One region of the Streptomyces sp. NPDC034103 genome, then DNA from elsewhere that is predicted to be linked to it. Evidence: riboswitches for the same ligand, from Rfam matches in the RefSeq annotation. Region 1 holds a riboswitch; the other holds the start of a gene.
The links. Region 1 has a riboswitch for cyclic di-AMP ahead of ACZ56U_RS09310 (M23 family metallopeptidase). Riboswitches for the same ligand answer to the same signal wherever they lie in the genome.
Positions count from the first base shown of each region.

Region 2: another riboswitch for cyclic di-AMP. It lies ahead of ACZ56U_RS02685 (M23 family metallopeptidase); the one in region 1 lies ahead of ACZ56U_RS09310 (M23 family metallopeptidase).

Region 1 is NZ_JBVISS010000003.1:661,152-665,293, forward strand. Features, by position in the region: gene ACZ56U_RS09295 (alginate lyase family protein) at 1-988, shown strand, start outside; tRNA gene ACZ56U_RS09300 (tRNA-Met) at 1,064-1,137, shown strand; gene ACZ56U_RS09305 (PP2C family protein-serine/threonine phosphatase) at 1,245-2,330, shown strand; cyclic di-AMP (ydaO/yuaA leader) riboswitch at 2,564-2,721, shown strand; gene ACZ56U_RS09310 (M23 family metallopeptidase) at 2,733-3,782, shown strand; gene ACZ56U_RS09315 (aldo/keto reductase) at 3,907-4,142, shown strand, end outside.
Region 2 is NZ_JBVISS010000001.1:611,022-615,163, forward strand. Features, by position in the region: gene ACZ56U_RS02680 (GntR family transcriptional regulator) at 55-750, opposite strand; gene ACZ56U_RS02685 (M23 family metallopeptidase) at 937-1,701, opposite strand; cyclic di-AMP (ydaO/yuaA leader) riboswitch at 1,714-1,879, opposite strand; gene ACZ56U_RS02690 (M16 family metallopeptidase) at 2,070-3,458, opposite strand; gene ACZ56U_RS02695 (M16 family metallopeptidase) at 3,455-4,142, opposite strand, start outside.

The DNA of each region.
Region 1 (4,142 bases):
GTACGGGGCGTACAGGTACCGGCCCGAGCCGTACGCGAGTGTCGACTGTCCCGGCGGGGACCACACCGACCGGCCCGCGCACGGGTGCGTGCAGGAGCGCGAGGACGCCATCGCCGCCTACACGCAGGCGCTGCTCTTCCGGGTCACCGGCAAGCAGCGGCACGCCGTCAAGGCGCGGGAGATCATGGACGCCTGGTCGGCGAGGATGCGGCGGCACACCGAGGAGGACGCGGGGCTGCAGACCGGATGGGCCGGGGGGACCTGGGCGCGGGCGGCGGAGATCGTGGCGCACAGTCCGGGCGCGGGGTGGCCCGAGGAACGGGTCGAGCGGTTCCGGACCATGCTGCGCAGCGCGTATCTGCCGACCGTCACCCGCAAGGTTCCCGCCCACAACGGCAACTGGGACCTCGTCATGACCGACGCGGCCATCGGCATCGCAGTCCTCCTCGACGACCACCAGGCCTTCGACCACGCCCTGGAGCGCTTCCGGGAGCGCGTGCCCGCCTACTTCTACCTGGAGGAGGACGGCCAGGTGCCGCTCACGCCCAAGGGGGCGGGCGTGAACACACCCGCCAAGCTGACGGCGTACTGGTTCGGGCAGAAGACGTACAAGGACGGCGTCTCGCAGGAGACCTGCCGCAACCTCAAGCACGTCGGCTACTCGATCGCCGCCACCGCCCACATCGCCGAGACCGCCTGGCACCAGGGCGTCGACCTCTACGGCGAGGTCGAGGACCGGCTGAAGGCGGCGCTCGACCTCCACGCCCGGTACCAGGCCGGCCAGCCCGCGCCCGCGTGGCTGTGCGGCGGCAAGGTGGAGCGGACCATGGGCCCGGACCTGGAGGTGGCCCTCAACCACCTGGAGAACCGCCTCGACGTCTTTGTCCCGGCCGCCCACCGGCTCGCCGAGGAGACCCGTCCCGCGGGCACCGATGACCTCTTCGTCTCCTGGGAGACCCTCACCCACGCGGGCAACCCCGGCAGCTGAAAACGCAGGTCAGTGGCGCCGCGGCCCTACCGTGGTGCTGAGCGTCCCGCGGATGGCGTATGCTGGTTTCAACGACGCGGGGTGGAGCAGCTCGGTAGCTCGCTGGGCTCATAACCCAGAGGTCGCAGGTTCAAATCCTGTCCCCGCTACTGAAGGCCCAGGGCCGGAGTCCAGTTCATGGACTCCGGCCCTGAGCGTTTCCCCCGGTCGGGCCACACCGCTCGCCGCCCCGCCCGGCTCCGGGAAACCTGGGGGCGTGGACCAGGAGGCGGAGGAGGGGCGGCACATCTCCGCCCTCTTGCGGATGCTGCCCGCCGTACTGATCGCCGGCGGGATCCTCTACGACCTCCTGACCCCCCGCGCGTTCACCGCGATCCCCTTCTTCACCGCCGCCCCGCTGGTCGCCGCGCCCCTGTACCCGCTGCTCGGCACCGTGGCCACCGGGGCCGTGGCGCTGGTCGCCGCCTTCGCCGTGCATCTGCGCTACGGCCTCCAGGTGGACGCGGACGCCCTCACCGAGGTGCTCACCGTGGCCACCGTCGCCGTGCTGGCCACCGTCCTCAACCGGGTGGTGCACCGCGGCGACCAACGGCTCGCCTCACAGCGCGAGATCGCCGAGGCCGCCCAACGGGCCGTGCTGCCCGGCCCCGCCGACCGGATCGCCGGCTTCGACATCGCGGTGCGCTACGAGGCGGCGCAGCAGGACGCCTTCATCGGCGGGGACCTGTACGCCGTCCAGGACAGCCCCCACGGGGTACGGCTGGTGGTGGGGGACGTGCGCGGCAAGGGCATGGGCGCGGTGGCGGCCGTCGCCGTCGTCATCGGGGCGTTCCGGGAGGCCGCCGAGCAGGAGGCGGGCCTGGAGGCGGTCGCGCGGCGGCTGGAGCGGGCGCTGGCCCGGGAGGGGACCCGGCGCGAGGGGCTGGACGCCTTCGAGGGGTTCACCACCGTCGTCCTCGCCGAACTGCCCCACGGTGACGGGCTGGTCCGGATCCTCAACCGCGGCCATCCGCCGCCGCTGCTGCTGTGTCCCGACGGCACCGTGCGGTCGCTGCCCGCCGCCGAGGCCGCGCTGCCGCTCGGGATGGGCGAGTTGGGGACCTGGCCGGACCGCGCCGAGGAGGTCGCCTTCCCGGTCGGGGCGACGCTGCTGCTGTACACCGACGGGCTCTCCGAGGCCCGGGACCGGCACGGGGAGTTCTACGACCCGGCGGCGCGGCTCGCGGGACGCGCCTTCCGCGATCCGGGGGCGCTGCTGTCCGCGCTCGCGGCGGAGGTGCGCCGGCACACCGGGGGTGCCCTGACGGACGACATGGCGCTGCTCGCCGTACGCCGACCGTGACATGGTCACATCCGGTGACCGGTCGGGCGCCCTCCGCATGGCGACTGACGTGCCGTCAACGCCGGTGGACCTGCTGAGGCGTGGTCAACTCGCCCGATTTTCACCGCTCATAGGTCTGTACGTCCTGGCGAGAAAGGTTAATGATCAAGCGGAACAGCTTGGAATCCACACCCCGGGTCTATTAACGTTCGATAACGCAGCGCGGTCGTCCCAGCCGTCACAAGAGACGGCTCCGTGCTCACGCGCTTAATCCCGCAAGGGAGCCGGGGAACCACCACCCTGGGGTGAATCGTGCGAACGCCGCCGTGGCACCACGGTCGGTATACGCGCGTAGGAGACCTTCCTGCTCCGAACCCGTCAGCTAACCCGGTAGGCGAGAAGGAAGGAAAGGAGTACGCCCACGTGGCGTCGAACCCGCCTGCCCCCGAGGCCCCGTACGTGCCGAGCCAGCGCAGCACCGATGCCTTCGGCCACGGCAGCTACCACCACGACGAGGGTCCGCAGGACGTCTGGAATCCCACCGAGGACTCCGTCCGACCGGCACGCGGAAAGCACCGGGTCACCAAGCAGCGCAGCGGCGGATTCGCCCGCAGCTCCACCGTCCTGGGCGTAGGCGTCATAGCCGCCGTCGGCGGGGCAGGCATGGCCAGCGCCAACACCGGCAAGCCGCCGGTCTCCCTCTCGATGCCGGACCTGCCGTTCGTGTCGGGCGGGGAGGAGGCGCCGCAGGGCTCGGCCACCGTGCTGAGCGACCTCGCCGCGGCCCCCACGGCCGCCCCCACGGCCACCACGGACGCGATCCAGGCCTCCACCACCTCCGGCGCCGGCGAGTCGCTGCGCAACCGGATCATGGCGCAGGCCGAGAGCCAGCAGACCCAGGTCGCCGACAGGGCACAGCTCGCCACCCAGACCGCCCTCGCCGACGAGGCCGCCAAGGCCGAGGCCGCCGCGCTGAAGAAGGCCGCGGACGACGCCGCCGAGGCGAAGAAGAAGGCGGAGGCGGACGCCGAGAAGGCCGCCGAGGCCAAGCGTCTGGCCGAGCTGGCCAAGCAGTACACGCTGCCGACCTCCTCGTACACCATCACCTCCACCTATATGCAGGCCGGCTCCCTGTGGTCCTCCGGCTACCACACGGGTCTCGACTTCGCCGCTCCCACCGGCTCGCTCATCAAGGCGGTCCACAGCGGCACCATCACGCAGGCGGGCTGGGACGGCTCGTACGGCTACAAGACCGTCCTCACCCTCGACGACGGCACCGAGGTGTGGTTCGCCCACCAGTCCTCGATCAGCGTGAGCGTGGGGCAGAAGGTCGCCACCGGTGACGTGATCGGGCGCGTGGGCGCGACCGGCAACGTCACGGGCGCGCACCTGCACCTGGAGGTCCACCCCGGCGGTTCGTCCGGCGGCATCGACCCGATGGCGTGGCTGCGCAGCAAGGGGCTCACGCCCTGAGGCTCCACCCTTCCTGAGCACCGGCGGCCCTGACGCACACCCCCCGACGTCAGGGCCGCCGGTTTTGCGTTTGCTTTGCGGCCGTCGCGGAAGAGCGCCCCGCCCGCGGGCGTTGACCCTGCACATGACTTCTCTTCGCAAGCTGGGCACGTCCGACCTCGAGGTCTTCCCGCTCTCCCTCGGCGGCAACGTCTTCGGCTGGACCGCCGACGAGGCGCAGTCCTTCGCCGTCCTGGACGCCTACACGGCCGCGGGCGGCAACTTCGTGGACACCGCCGACTCCTACTCGGCGTGGGCCGACGGCAACGCCGGCGGCGAGTCCGAGACCATCATCGGCAACTGGGTCAGGGCCCGCGGCAA
Region 2 (4,142 bases), on a different contig from region 1:
GGCAGCATAAATAGGCCCCCGTGAATTACTGCCCCTTTGTATACGGCCCTCTTGTTAATGCCGCAGGCTCGGCGTGTTTACGGGATGTTGCGAGTTCCTCACACGCTCGGGCCGGTCTCCCGCGGAGCCGAACCTGAGGCGGTGGGCGGCCGTCGAACGCTCCGTGTGCAGCGCGGTGACCGCACGCGCGCGTTCCCCGTCCCCGCGGCCCACCGCGTCGACGATCGCGCCGTGCTCCGCCCAGGACTCGACGGGGTCGGCCGGCGCGTCCACCGCGTACATCCAGGAGATCTTGTGGCGCAACTGGGTCAGCACCGAGGCCAGCGCCGGGCTGCCGGAGGCCTGGGCGAGCGTCTCGTGGAACCAGCCGCCCAGGGACCGCAGGTCATCGCTGTTGCCCCGCCTGGCCCGCTCCTGCCCCAGCCTGACCAGGCCACGCAGCACCTTCAGATGCGCCTCGGTGCGCCGCTGGGCGGCCCGCGAGGCGCCGAGCGGCTCCAGGAGCATCCGCATCTCCAGCAGGTCGGCCGCCTCCTGCTCGGTCGGTTCGGCCACGCACGCGCCCGCGTGCCGCCGGGTCACCACGAACCCCTCGGCCTCCAGCGTGCGCAGGGCCTCCCGGACGGGGACGCGGGAGACGCCGTAGCGGCGCGCGAGGAGTTCCTCGGTGAGCCGGCTGCCGCGCTCGTAGACACCGGCGACGATGTCGTCCCTGATCGCGGTGCATACCGAGTGCGCCGGAATACGCATGACCGACCTCCGCTTTAATCCCCGTGAAACGTCGACGATTGACGTGTGTTCAGTGACTCTATTGCAAAGAGCGGGAATTTCCGATGGCGGGCCGGAATCCATGGATATTTTTTGGACAGCGGCGCGGCGGAAACGACGAAACCCCGGCCGGTGGGCCGGGGTTCCGAAGAGGTCTCGCGTCCGTCGTCAGACGTTCACACCGTGCGAACGGAGGTAGGCGACGGGGTCGATGTCCGAGCCGTACTCCGCCGTCATGCGGGCCTCGAAGTGCAGGTGCGGCCCCGTGACGTTGCCGGTCGCGCCGGACAGGCCTATCTGCTGGCCCGGGGTGACCGTCTGGCCCACCGAGACGCCGATGGACGACAGGTGGCCGTACTGGGTGTACGTGCCGTCGTGCATCTTGATCACGACGTTGTTGCCGTAGGACCCGCCCCAGCCGGCCTCGACGACCGTGCCGGAGCCGACCGCGACCACGGAGGTGCCGCTGGCGGCGTGGAAGTCCACGCCGGTGTGGCTGCCGGAGGACCACACCGCGCCGCCGGCCTTGTAGCCGGTGGAGATGTAGGAGCCGGCGATCGGGCTGACGAAGGTGTTCAGGCGCTTGCGTTCGGCGGCCGCGCGGGCGGCGCGCTCCTTGGCCTCGCGCTCCTTCTTGGCCTTGGCGGCGGCCTGCCGGCGTGCCTCCTCCTCGGCCTTCTGCTGGGCGGCCTCGACGGCTGCCTGCTCCTGGGCCTCGGCCTGGGCGTCGATCTGGGCGGCGACCGAGTCGCCGAGGGTGATGACCGGGGTGAGTCCGGTCTGCTCGGCCGCGGGCTCCGCGGCGAGGGCCGGGGCGGCGAGGGTGCCGATGACACCGGTCGTGGTGAGGGCCGCGATCCCCGCCGCGTGGGCGGTGGTGCGCTTCATCCTGCTGGGACGACGGTGCTTCCCGGTGGCGCGCGTGAACGCCATGTAGTGGCTGGTCCTTTCCTTCCCTCTCGCCTACCGGGTTAGCTGACGGGTTCGGAGCAGGAAGGTCTCCTACGGACCCCCTCGCGGCACGCGCGGGCGTCCGATTCACCCCAGGGACTACGGATGGGTCCCCGGCTCCCCTGGCTCGCGCCGTACGGGGACTCGGCGATGGCTGTCCGGTGCCGCGGGCGCGGCGCAGTGCCTGACGGACAGCCGGGAAGACGCTAAACGGGGCCACTTTCAATCCCCAAACGGATCACGGCTTTTGTAGCGCATCCCACAGGGCAAACAGGCGACTGACCTTCAATTCGGACATTAAGGAGCCCTGGTGACACTCAAGTCACCAGGGCTCCCACGCGCGCGTGCCCCTACTCGGCCGTGACGACGGTGACTTCACCGATGCCGAGGGCCTCCACGGGCTGCCTGATGGCGGACGCGTCGCCGACCAGGATCGTCACCAGACGGTCCACCGGGAAGGCGTTCACGGCGGCCGCGGTGGCCTCGACGGTGCCGGTGGCGGCGAGCTGCCGGTACAGGGTGGCCTGGTAGTCGTCGGGCAGGTGCTGCTCGACCTGGTCGGCCAGCGTGCTCGCGACGGCCGCCGCGGTCTCGTACTTCAGCGGGGCCACCCCGACGAGGTTCTGCACGGCGACGTCCCGCTCGGCGTCGGTGAGACCTTCCGCGGCGAGGGTGCGCAGCACCGTCCACAGGTCCTCCAGGGCGGGACCGGTGTTCGGGGTGTCGACGGAGCCGCTGATGGCGAGCATCGCGGCGCCCGTGCCGTCCGGGGCGGAGCGGAGGACCTGCCCGAAGGAGCGCACGCCGTAGGTGTAGCCCTTCTCCTCGCGCAGGACGCGGTCCAGGCGGGAGGTGAGGGTGCCGCCGAGGCAGTACGTGCCGAGCACCTGGGCGGGCCACACGCGGTCGTGCCGGTCGGCGCCGATCCGGCCGATCAGCAGCTGCGTCTGGACGGCGCCGGGGCGGTCCACGATGACGACCCGGCCGGTGTCGTCGGCGGTGATCGGCGGCACCGGCCGCGCCTCGGCCGAGGAGCCGGTCCAGGAACCGAGGGTGTCACCGAGCAGCGCGTCGAGGTCGATGCCGGTGAGGTCGCCGACGACCACGACGGTGCCGGTGGCGGGGCGGACGTGCTTCTCGTAGAAGGCGCGTACGGCCGCGGAGTCGATGGCGCGGACGGTGTCCTCGGTGCCCTGGCGCGGGCGCGACATGCGCAGGTCCGCCGGGAACAGGGTCCTGGACAGCTCCTTGGCGGCCCGCCGGGAGGGGTTGGCGAGCTCGTGCGGGATCTCGTCGAGCCGGTTGGTGACCAGCCGCTCGACCTCGCTGTCGGCGAACGCGGGCGCCCTGAGGGCGTCGGCCAGCAGACCGAGCCCCTTGGGCAGGCGGGACGCCGGGACCTCGAGGCTCAGGCGGACGCCGGGATGGTCGGCGTGCGCGTCCAGGGTGGCGCCGCAGCGCTCCAGCTCGGCGGCGAACTCCTCGGCGGTGTGCTTGTCGGTGCCCTCGGAGAAGGCCCGCGCCATGATCGTGGCCACACCGTCGAGACCGGCCGGCTCGGCGTCCAGCGGGGCGTCCAGGAGGACCTCGACGGCGACGACCTGCTGGCCGGGGCGGTGGCAGCGCAGGACCGTCAGGCCGTTGTCGAGGGTGCCGCGCTCGGGGGCCGGGAAGGCCCACGGCTTCGCCTCGCCGGCCTGCGGCTGGGGGTGGAACTCCATCGTGGCGAGCTCGGTCACTTGGCCGCCTCCTCGTTCTTGTCGCCGGCCTCGATGGTGGCCTCGGCCTCGGGGTCCTCGGGGAGCTCCGCGTCCTCGGCGGCCTCCGCGGAGAGGGGTTCGTAGACGAGCACCGCGCGGTTGTCGGGTCGCAGGCGCGCCTTGGCGACCTCCTGGACCTCCTCGGCGGTCACCTCCAGGACGCGGTCGACGGCGGTGAGGGCGAGCTGCGGGTCGCCGAACAGAACGGCGTAGCGGCACAGTTCGTCGGCGCGGCCCGCGACGGTGCCGAGCCGGTCCAGCCACTCGCGCTCCAACTGGGCCTGCGCGCGCTCCATTTCCTCGGCCGTCGGGCCCTCCGCGGCGAACCGGGCGAGCTCCTCGTCGATGGCGGCCTCGATCACCGGCACCTCGACGTCACCGGAGGTCTTCACGTCCAGCCAGCCCAGCGAGGGCGCCCCGGCGAGCCGCAGCAGACCGAAGCCGGCCGCGACGGCCGTACGGTCCCGGCGGACGAGCCGGTTGTAGAGGCGGGAGGACTCGCCGCCGCCGAGGACGGTGAGGGCCAGGTCGGCCGCGTCGCACGCGCGCGTGCCGTCGTGCGGCAGCCGGTACGCCGCCATCAACGCGCGCGCGGGCACCTCTTCCTCGACGACCTCGCGCAGCTGCTCGCCGATGATCTCGGGCAGCGAGCCGTCGCGCGGG